DNA from 2 places in the Pseudomonas sp. Z8(2022) genome. Region 1 is predicted to be linked to the other one. Evidence: predicted binding sites of a transcription regulator. Region 1 holds the regulator's gene; the other holds the start of a gene.

Evidence for each region. The regulator sigma-54, encoded in region 1, starts transcription at its own class of promoters, with help from an activator protein. The targets are predictions, from matches to a motif close to ANTGGCATNNANNTTGCTNT.
Region 2: the regulator sigma-54 is predicted to act here: its motif matches at 1,717-1,736, upstream of OEG79_RS11950 (CmpA/NrtA family ABC transporter substrate-binding protein).

The regions. Positions count from the first base shown of each region.
Region 1 is NZ_CP107549.1:3,549,522-3,554,195, reverse strand. It holds gene pmbA (metalloprotease PmbA) at 1-46, shown strand, start outside; gene OEG79_RS17045 (HPr family phosphocarrier protein) at 101-373, opposite strand; gene rapZ (RNase adapter RapZ) at 388-1,245, opposite strand; gene ptsN (PTS IIA-like nitrogen regulatory protein PtsN) at 1,247-1,711, opposite strand; gene hpf (ribosome hibernation-promoting factor, HPF/YfiA family) at 1,724-2,032, opposite strand; gene OEG79_RS17025 (RNA polymerase factor sigma-54) at 2,132-3,625, opposite strand; gene lptB (LPS export ABC transporter ATP-binding protein) at 3,761-4,486, opposite strand; gene lptA (lipopolysaccharide transport periplasmic protein LptA) at 4,486-4,674, opposite strand, start outside.
Region 2 is NZ_CP107549.1:2,516,971-2,521,644, reverse strand. It holds gene OEG79_RS11955 (ANTAR domain-containing response regulator) at 1-331, opposite strand, end outside; gene OEG79_RS11950 (CmpA/NrtA family ABC transporter substrate-binding protein) at 350-1,561, opposite strand; gene acnB (bifunctional aconitate hydratase 2/2-methylisocitrate dehydratase) at 1,829-4,429, opposite strand.

The DNA of each region.
Region 1 (4,674 bases):
CACCGGCTCGGTGTTGATCGAGAGGATGACCGTCGCCGGCAGTTGAGGCGGCAGTAACGATAAGGCCACCCGCAGGTGGCCTTTGTTTTGGCGGAAGGTATTACTCGCCTTCGTCGAAGTAGTTTTCGATCAGCCCCACCAGGGCGGCCATCGCTTCTTCGTCCTGCTCGCCTTCGGTCAGCAGATGTACATTGGTGCCTTTGCCGGCAGCCAGCATCATGACTGCCATGATGCTCTTGCCGTCCACCAGGCTTTCGGCGCTGCGACCAATGCGTACCTGGCAGGGGTAGGTGCTCGCCACGCCGACGAACTTCGCCGCGGCGCGGGCATGCAGACCGAGCTTGTTGATGATGGTGATCTCACGTGCGGGCATCGCGGCATGGCTCCTTAGCTGAGGTCGCGGTGACGCACCTGGACATTCTTCAGCAAATCTTTGAGTGCCTGACTCAGGCGATTGGCCAGATAGACCGAGCGGTGGTGACCCCCGGTGCAACCAATGGCGATGGTGACGTAGGCGCGGTTGCTGGCGGCAAAACGCGGCAGCCATTTTTCCAAGTAGACGAGGATATCCTGATACATCTCCTCGACCTCCGGTTGCGCCGCCAGGTAGTCGACCACGGGTTGATCCAGGCCGGAATAGTCGCGTAGTTCAGGTTTCCAATAGGGGTTGGGCAGGCAACGTGCATCGAACACCAGATCGGCATCGACCGGCATACCGCGTTTGAAACCGAACGACTCGACGAGGAAGGCAGTCCCGGTCTGCGTCTGGCCGAGCAGGCGCAGCTTGAGCGTATCGCGCAGCTGATAGAGGTTCAGGCGGGTCGTATCGATCTTCAGATCGGCCCGATCAGTGATCGGCGCCAGCAACTGCCTTTCGTAGGCGATGGCCTCGGCCAGCGAGCGGTTGTCGTTGGTCAGCGGATGGCGTCTGCGGGTTTCCGAAAAACGCTTGAGCAGCGTCTCGTCTTCGGCGTCGAGGTAGAGTACGTCGCAGCGAATGTTGCGCTTGCGCACTTCTTCGAGCAGTTCCGGGAAACGCTTGAGCTGACTCAGCAGGTTGCGTGCATCAATGGAGACGGCTACCTGCGGCAGCAACAGGTCGCTGTGCGGCAGGAAGCGCTCGGCGAGGTCCGGCAGCAAGCCGGCCGGCAGATTGTCGATGCAGTAAAAACCGTTGTCCTCAAGTACATCGAGGGCGGTGCTCTTGCCCGAGCCCGAGCGACCGCTGACGATGATCAGGCGCATGTCATTGACCGTTCTGAATGTCCACCACAACCTGATAGAGATCTTCGCCACTGTTGGCCTGGCGTAGACGTTCGCGTACATCCTGGCGGTCGAGCATGCTGGCGATCTGGCGCAGCAGTTCGAGATGCGCGTCAGTTGCCGCCTCCGGCACCAGCAGGACGAACAGCAGGTCGACCGGTGCGCCGTCGATGGCGTCGAAGTCGACAGCGGTTTCGAGGTGCAATACCGCGCTGATCGGTGCAGTGCAGCCGGCCAGGCGACAGTGGGGAATGGCAATGCCGTTGCCGAAGCCGGTGGAGCCGAGCTTCTCGCGGGCGATAAGGCTTTCGAATATGTCCTGGGCATCCAGGTCGGGCAGATCGCGCGCAACCAGATTGGCGATCTGTTCAAGCACGCGTTTCTTGCTGCCGCCCGGCACGTTCACCAGGGAACGGCCGGGGGTCAGGATATTTTCAAGTCGGATCATGGATTGGGAATGTCAGCGGACTGTTGCGCCTTGCAGACGCTCGAGCTGCTTTTCCTTGTGCTTGATGAGTTGACGGTCGAGTTTATCGACCAACAGGTCGATAGCTGCGTACATGTCCTGATGTTCGGCATTGGCGACGACTTCGCCGCCGGCAACATGCAAGGTGGCTTCGATCTTCTGCTTGAGCTTTTCGACCTCCATGGTCACCTGAACATTGGTGATTTTGTCGAAGTGGCGTTCCAGTCGGCCCAGTTTCTCGCCGACATAGTCACGCAGGGCGTCGGTCACAACCAGCTGATGTCCACTGATGTTGACTTGCATACCGCTTTCTCCTTGTTGCCTTGTGTAAGAGGCGAGTCAGGCTCGACCCGCCGCCGGAACACTTTGGCCTGAAAGCCAATGGCTTTCAGTCGATCTGGCTTACATCAGTCGCTTGCGCTCACTGGAGGGCGCAATGCCGAGGGATTCGCGATACTTGGCGACCGTCCGACGGGCGACTTGGATGCCTTGTGCCTCCAGTAAACCAGCGATCTTGCTGTCACTCAATGGCTTTTTCGCGTTTTCCGCGGCAACCAGTTTCTTGATGATTGCGCGGATCGCGGTGGACGAGCATTCGCCGCCTTCGGAGGTGCTGACGTGGCTGGAGAAGAAGTATTTCAGCTCGTAAATACCGCGCGGGGTATGCATGAATTTCTGCGTGGTGACACGTGAAATGGTCGACTCGTGCATGCCCACGGCTTCAGCGATGTCGTGCAGTACCAGCGGTTTCATCGCTTCGTCACCGTAGTCGAGAAAACCACGCTGATGTTCGACGATCTGTGTGGCGACCTTCATCAGCGTTTCATTGCGGCTCTGCAGGCTCTTGATGAACCAGCGGGCCTCCTGCAGCTGATTGCGCAGGAAGGTGTTGTCGGCGCTGGAGTCGGCGCGTTTTACGAAGCCGGCATATTGCGGATTGACCCTCAGGCGCGGCATGGCTTCCTGATTCAGTTCCACCAGCCAGCGATCGTTGTGCTTGCGCACGATCACGTCCGGCACGACGTACTCCGGTTCGCTGGATTCGATCTGCGAGCCCGGGCGCGGATTGAGGCTCTGAATCAGATCGATGACCTGGCGCAGTTCTTCTTCCTTGAGCTTGGTTCGGCGCATCAGCTGGGCGTAGTCGCGGCTGCCGAGCAGCTCCAGATAGTCGCCGACGACGCGCTGTGTCTCGCTCAGCCAGGGTGTGCTGGCAGGCAGCTGGCGCAACTGCAGCAGCAGGCATTCGCGCAGGTCGCGGGCACCGATACCCGCAGGTTCGAACTGCTGGATGCGATGCAGCACGACTTCCACTTCGTCCAGCTCGATATCCAGCTCGGGATCGAAGGACTCGGTCACTTCCTCGAGGGTTTCCTCGAGGTAACCGTCGTTATTGATGCAGTCGATCAGGGTGGCGGCGATCAGCCGGTCCTTGTCCGACATGGGGGCCAGATTCAGTTGCCAGAGCAGATGGCTCTGCAGGCTCTCGCCGCTGGAAGTGCGGGTGGTGAAGTCCCACTCGTCATCGTCGTTGCTGGGCAGGCTGCTGGCGCTGGTCTGGTAGATGTCTTCCCAGGCGGTATCGACCGGCAGCTCGTTGGGGATGCGTTCACCCCACTCGCCGTCTTCCAGGTTGTCTACTGTCGGGTTGGTTTCCTGGTAGCTCTCTTCCTTGCTCGGGGCAGGGGTGGCGCTTTCGGCGCCATCGGCCATCGGATCGCTGTTGTCGAAGTCGTCGCCGTCTTCCTGGCGCTCGAGCATGGGATTGGATTCCAGCGCCTCCTGGATTTCCTGCTGCAGGTCCAGGGTCGACAGTTGGAGGAGGCGGATAGCCTGTTGCAGCTGCGGGGTCATCGTCAGCTGCTGGCCCATCTTGAGGACTAGCGATGGTTTCATTGCAGACCTTAATTTACTGGCGAGTTACGCCTTCCACATCAGGGCGCCGAAGCGCCGCCAGGAAGCAAATTATATGCCTGAATTTCTTGTTCTTGCCTAGGGGTTGCACTATTTCTGTGGCGGAACCGCGACGATCTAGAGGCGGAACTCGTGGCCCAGATAGACTTCTTTCACTGTCTGGTTGGCCAGGATGGTTTCGGCATCGCCTTCGGCGATCAGCCGTCCATCATTGACGATGTAGGCGGTCTCGCAGATATCCAGGGTCTCGCGGACATTGTGATCGGTGATCAGGATGCCGATGCCCTTGGTCTTGAGGTGATGGATGATCTGCTTGATATCGCCCACCGAAATCGGGTCCACACCGGCGAAGGGTTCGTCGAGGAGGATGAACTTGGGGTTGGTCGCCAGGGCGCGGGCGATCTCCACGCGGCGTCGCTCGCCACCGGACAGGCTCATGCCGAGGCTGTCGGCGATGTGGTGGATATGGAACTCCTGCAGCAGGTTTTCCAGCTCTGCCTGACGTCCTGCGCGGTCCAGATCCTTACGCGTTTCGAGAATGGCCATGATGTTGTCGGCCACCGACAGCTTGCGGAAGATCGAAGCCTCCTGCGGCAGGTAGCCGATGCCGGCGCGAGCACGACCATGCATGGGCTGATGGCTGACATCCAGGTCGTCGATCAGTACGCGGCCCTGATCGGCACGCACCAGGCCAACGATCATGTAGAAGCAGGTTGTCTTGCCGGCACCGTTGGGGCCGAGCAGACCAACGATCTGCCCGCTTTCGATGCTCAGGCTGACATCACGCACGACCTGGCGGCTCTTGTAGCTTTTCGCCAGGTGTTGGGCTTTGAGAATGGCCATTACTGCTGCTGATCCGCGGGTTTGTTCTTCGGTTGGATGACCATGTCGATGCGCGGGCGCGGCGTACTGACGTTGCCGCCCGTGGCGCGACCGGCATTGACGATCTGGCGGCGGGTGTCATAGACGATCTTCTCGCCTTCGAAGGTATTGCCTTCCTGGATCACCTTGGCCTGGTCGATCAGTACGAT
Region 2 (4,674 bases), 1.0 Mb from region 1:
GCTGTAGACGCTGGGCATGGATGCCTTCGACGATATAGGCACTGACCCCGCTTCGGATCGCCTGGCGCATCACGCCGGGGTCGTGCTCGTCGGTGAACATCACGATAGGCCGTGGCTGGTCGCGGCTGACCAATACCACCTGCTCCATGACGTCGCGGCCGGGCGATTCGGTGTCGATCAGGATCACGTCGGGGCGTACTGCCTCGACGCGTTCGGGCAGGTCGATGGTCAGACCTGATTCATCAATCACCTCGAAGCCGGCCTCGGTCAGCGCGCTTTTCAGGCGACCGACCTTCTTTGGGGTGTCGTTGATCAGCAGGATACGCAGCATCGATGGCTCTCCCGGCTATTACAGGGCGATAGCCGGGCTTTCGGCCAGGGCGTGCAGGCGGAAGCTGCGGGCATAGGCTGCCGGGTCGCTGCCGTCCCAGCAACTGCCGTCCTGCAGGATGGAGCTGCGCATTTCGCCCGGTACGGCGATGTCCAGAGCTGTTGCCGCCTCCCGATACAGCGCCAGTTGCTGAACCTGGCGCGCCACTGCCAGGTAGTCAGGGTCGCTGCGCAGCAGGCCCCAGCGGCGGAACTGGGTCATGAACCACATGCCATCGGACAGATAGGGCTGGTTGACCAGGCCGCCCGCATGAAAACGCAGCGGGTGCTCGTCCTGCCAGGCGTTGCCCAGGCCGTCCTGGTACTGCCCGAGAAAGCGCGGGGTGATTGCCGATAGCGGGGCGTCGACATAGTCGCTGCCACTGAGCAACTGAGCCGTGCTGCGTTTGTTTTCTTCGCTTGCGTCAATGAAACGGGACGCTTCGAGCACCGCCATGATCAGGGCTCGCGCAGTATTGGGGTGCTGCTCGACGAAGGCACGGGTGCAACCCAGCACCTTTTCCGGGTGATCCGGCCAGATCGCCTGGATGGTGGTCAGGGTGCAGCCGAGCTGCTCATCGACTGCCTTGGCGGTCCAGGGCTCGCCGACGCAGAAACCATCGATGCGTTCGGCTTTCAGGTGTTCGACCATCTGCGGTGGCGGGACTACCACGCTGTCGACGTCGCGCAAGGGGTGAATGCCCTGGCTGGCCAGCCAGTAATAAAGCCACATGGCATGAGTGCCGGTGGGGAAGGTCTGGGCGAAGGTCAGGCGTGCCTCATGTTGGTGCGCGTGCTGACGCAGTGCTTCGCCGCTGGTCACGCCAGCCGCCTGCAGCGAATGCGAGAGGTTGATGCTCTGACCGTTCTGATTCAGCCCCATGAGCACGGCCATGTCGGTAGGCGAGCCGACGCCGAGGCCCAGTTGCACGCCGTAGATCAGTCCATAGAGGCAGTGCGCGGCATCCAGTTCGCCACTGAGCAGACGATCACGCAGGCCGGCCCACGAGCTTTGCCGGTGCAGCCTGATGCTGAGTCCGTACTTCTCGGCGAAGCCCTGAGTGGCGGCGACGATCACCGAGGCGGAGTCGCTGAGGGCCATGAAGCCGATGTTCAGCACGCTCTTCTCCGGGGCGCTGCTGCCCCAGGCCCAGGTCAGGGCGTCGTCGCGAGGGATGTCGTGTTCGCTCATGGCGCTTTCCTTAATGTCACGCAAAACGCTGCTTGGCCGTCTGCGGCCCATAAAAAACGTCGCACTGGATCCGGGGCCGAATGTGCCCGAATCGAGTGCGACGCCGTTGTCGCTGAGGCCGGCTCCGTCGATGGAGAGGCCGCTTGCCTGTGACGAAAGCAAGGCATATGCCACAAGGCAAGGATCAGTGACGAGAGGCTTGGGCGCCGCAGCGCCGACGCATAAAAAAGCCCCGCACTGGGCGGGGCTTTTTGCATCACACTAGGATCAGGCCTGAACGACCGGGATCTTGGCGTTGGCCGCAGCTTCGCGGAAGTCGGCGATCTGGTCGAAGCTCAGGTAGCGGTAGATGTCGCCAGCCATACTGTCGATATCCTTCGCGTAGGCCATGTACTCCTCGACGGTCGGCAGTTTGCCGAGGATCGAAGCGACCGCAGCCAGTTCCGCAGAGGCCAGGTACACGTTGGCACCATCGCCCAGACGGTTCGGGAAGTTACGGGTCGAGGTCGAGACCACGGTGGAGTTGGCAGCAACGCGAGCCTGGTTACCCATGCACAGCGAGCAGCCCGGCATTTCCATGCGTGCACCGGCCTTGCCGTAGATGCCGTAGTAGCCTTCCTCGGTCAGCTGGTGAGCATCCATCTTGGTCGGCGGCGAGAGCCACAGACGAGTCGGGATACCGCCCTTGACCTTGTCCAGCAGTTTGCCGGCAGCGCGGAAGTGACCGATGTTGGTCATGCACGAACCGATGAACACTTCGTCGATCTTGTCGCCGGCCACGGTGGACAGCAGACGGGCATCGTCCGGGTCGTTCGGGGCGCACAGCACCGGCTCGTTGAGCTGGTTCAGGTCGATTTCGATGATTTCGGCGTACTCGGCGTCCTTGTCGGCTTCCATCAGTACCGGGTTGGCCAGCCAGGCTTCCATCGCCTGGGCACGACGCTCCAGGGTACGGGCATCGCCGTAGCCTTCGCTGATCATCCAGCGCAGCAGGGTGATGTTGGACTTCAGGTACTCGGCGATGGCAGCTTCCGGCAGCTTGATGGTGCAACCGGCAGCCGAACGCTCGGCGGAGGCGTCGGACAGTTCGAAAGCCTGCTCGACGGTCAGGTTGTCCAGACCTTCGATCTCGAGAATGCGGCCGGAGAAGATGTTCTTCTTGCCTTTCTTCTCGACGGTCAACAGACCCTTCTGGATGGCGTAGTAGGGGATGGCATGGACCAGGTCACGCAGGGTGATACCCGGTTGCATCTTGCCCTTGAAGCGCACCAGAACCGATTCCGGCATGTCCAGCGGCATGACGCCGGTGGCTGCGGCGAAGGCTACCAGGCCGGAACCGGCCGGGAAGGAAATGCCGATCGGGAAGCGGGTGTGCGAGTCGCCGCCGGTGCCGACGGTGTCAGGCAGCAGCATGCGGTTCAGCCAGCTGTGGATGATGCCGTCGCCCGGACGCAGGGATACGCCGCCACGGGTGCGGATGAAATCCGGCAGGGTGTGGTGGGTGGTAACGTCGATCGGCTTCGGATAGGCGGCGGTGTGGCAGAAGGACTGCATCACCAGGTCAGCGGAGAAGCCCAGGCAAGCCAGATCTTTCAGCTCGTCACGGGTCATCGGGCCGGTGGTGTCCTGGGAGCCGACGGTGGTCATCTTCGGTTCGCAGTAGGTGCCCGGACGGACGCCTTCTACGCCGCAGGCCTTGCCGACCATCTTCTGCGCCAGGGTGAAGCCCTTGCCGCTGTCAGCCGGCTGCTCCGGCTTCTTGAACAGGTCGGAGGAGCCCAGACCCAGTTCGGCACGCGCCTTCTCGGTCAGGCCGCGGCCGACGATCAGCGGGATACGGCCGCCAGCGCGGACTTCGTCGAGCAGCACCGGGGTCTTCAGTTCGAAGGTGGTGATGACTTCGTCGGTGCCGTGCTTGCAGACCTTGCCGGCGTACGGGTAGACGTCGATCACGTCGCCCATGTTGATGTTCGATACGTCGAACTCGATCGGCAGGGCGCCGGCGTCTTCCATGGTGTTGTAGAAGATCGGGGCGATCTTGCTGCCGAAGCAGAAGCCGCCAGCGCGCTTGTTCGGAACGTAGGGGATGTCGTCACCGAAGAACCACAGCACCGAGTTGGTGGCAGACTTGCGGGAAGAGCCGGTACCGACCACGTCACCGACGTAGGCGACCGGGAAGCCCTTGGCCTTGATCTCTTCGATCTGCTTCAGCGGGCCAACGACGCCTTGTTGCTCCGGCACGATACCGTCGCGGGCCATTTTCAGCATGGCCAGGGCGTGCAGCGGGATGTCGGGGCGCGACCAGGCGTCCGGGGCAGGGGACAGGTCGTCGGTGTTGGTTTCGCCAGGCACCTTGAATACAGCCAGGCTGTATTTCTCGGCGATGGCCGGCTTGGCGGTGAACCACTCGCCATCGGCCCAGGACTGCAGCACGGCCTTGGCGTTGGCATTGCCGGCCTTGGCTTTCTCGGCGACGTCGTGGAAGGCGTCGAACATCAGCAGGGTGTGCTTGAGCTGCTCGGCGGCGACGGTGCCCAGGGTGGCATCTTCCAGCAGTTCCACCAGAGTGGCGATGTTGTAGCCGCCCTGCATGGTGCCCAGCAGTTCAACGGCGCGCTGCTTGCTGATCAGAGGGGAAGTGGCTTCGCCCTTGGCAACGGCAGAGAGGAAACCGGCCTTGACGTAGGCGGCTTCGTCCACGCCTGGCGGTACGCGGTTGGTGATCAGGTCTACGAGGAATTCTTCTTCGCCAGCCGGCGGGTTCTTCAGCAGCTCGACCAGGCCTGCGGTTTGTTCGGCGTTCAGCGGCTGGGGCACGATACCCTGAGCGGCACGCTCTGCTACGTGTTTGCGATAGGCTTCAAGCACAGTTATTACCCTCATCAGTGGTCCCAAAGGGTTGTCCGGGACGCGATCCAGAAACTCACGCACCAGGCGCTTTCCGGCTTTATGGGCCGATCAGCCGAGGTTTCATGAGTCTCTTGTAGAAGCTGCTTTCAAAGTTTTACGCCGGCAGGACGGTTTCGGATGAGGGCTGACGCAGACGTTCGGGGGGACTCCGAGTGGCTGCGCCGCCATCCGTACTGCAGGATCGACTGTGCTCGTGACGCTTT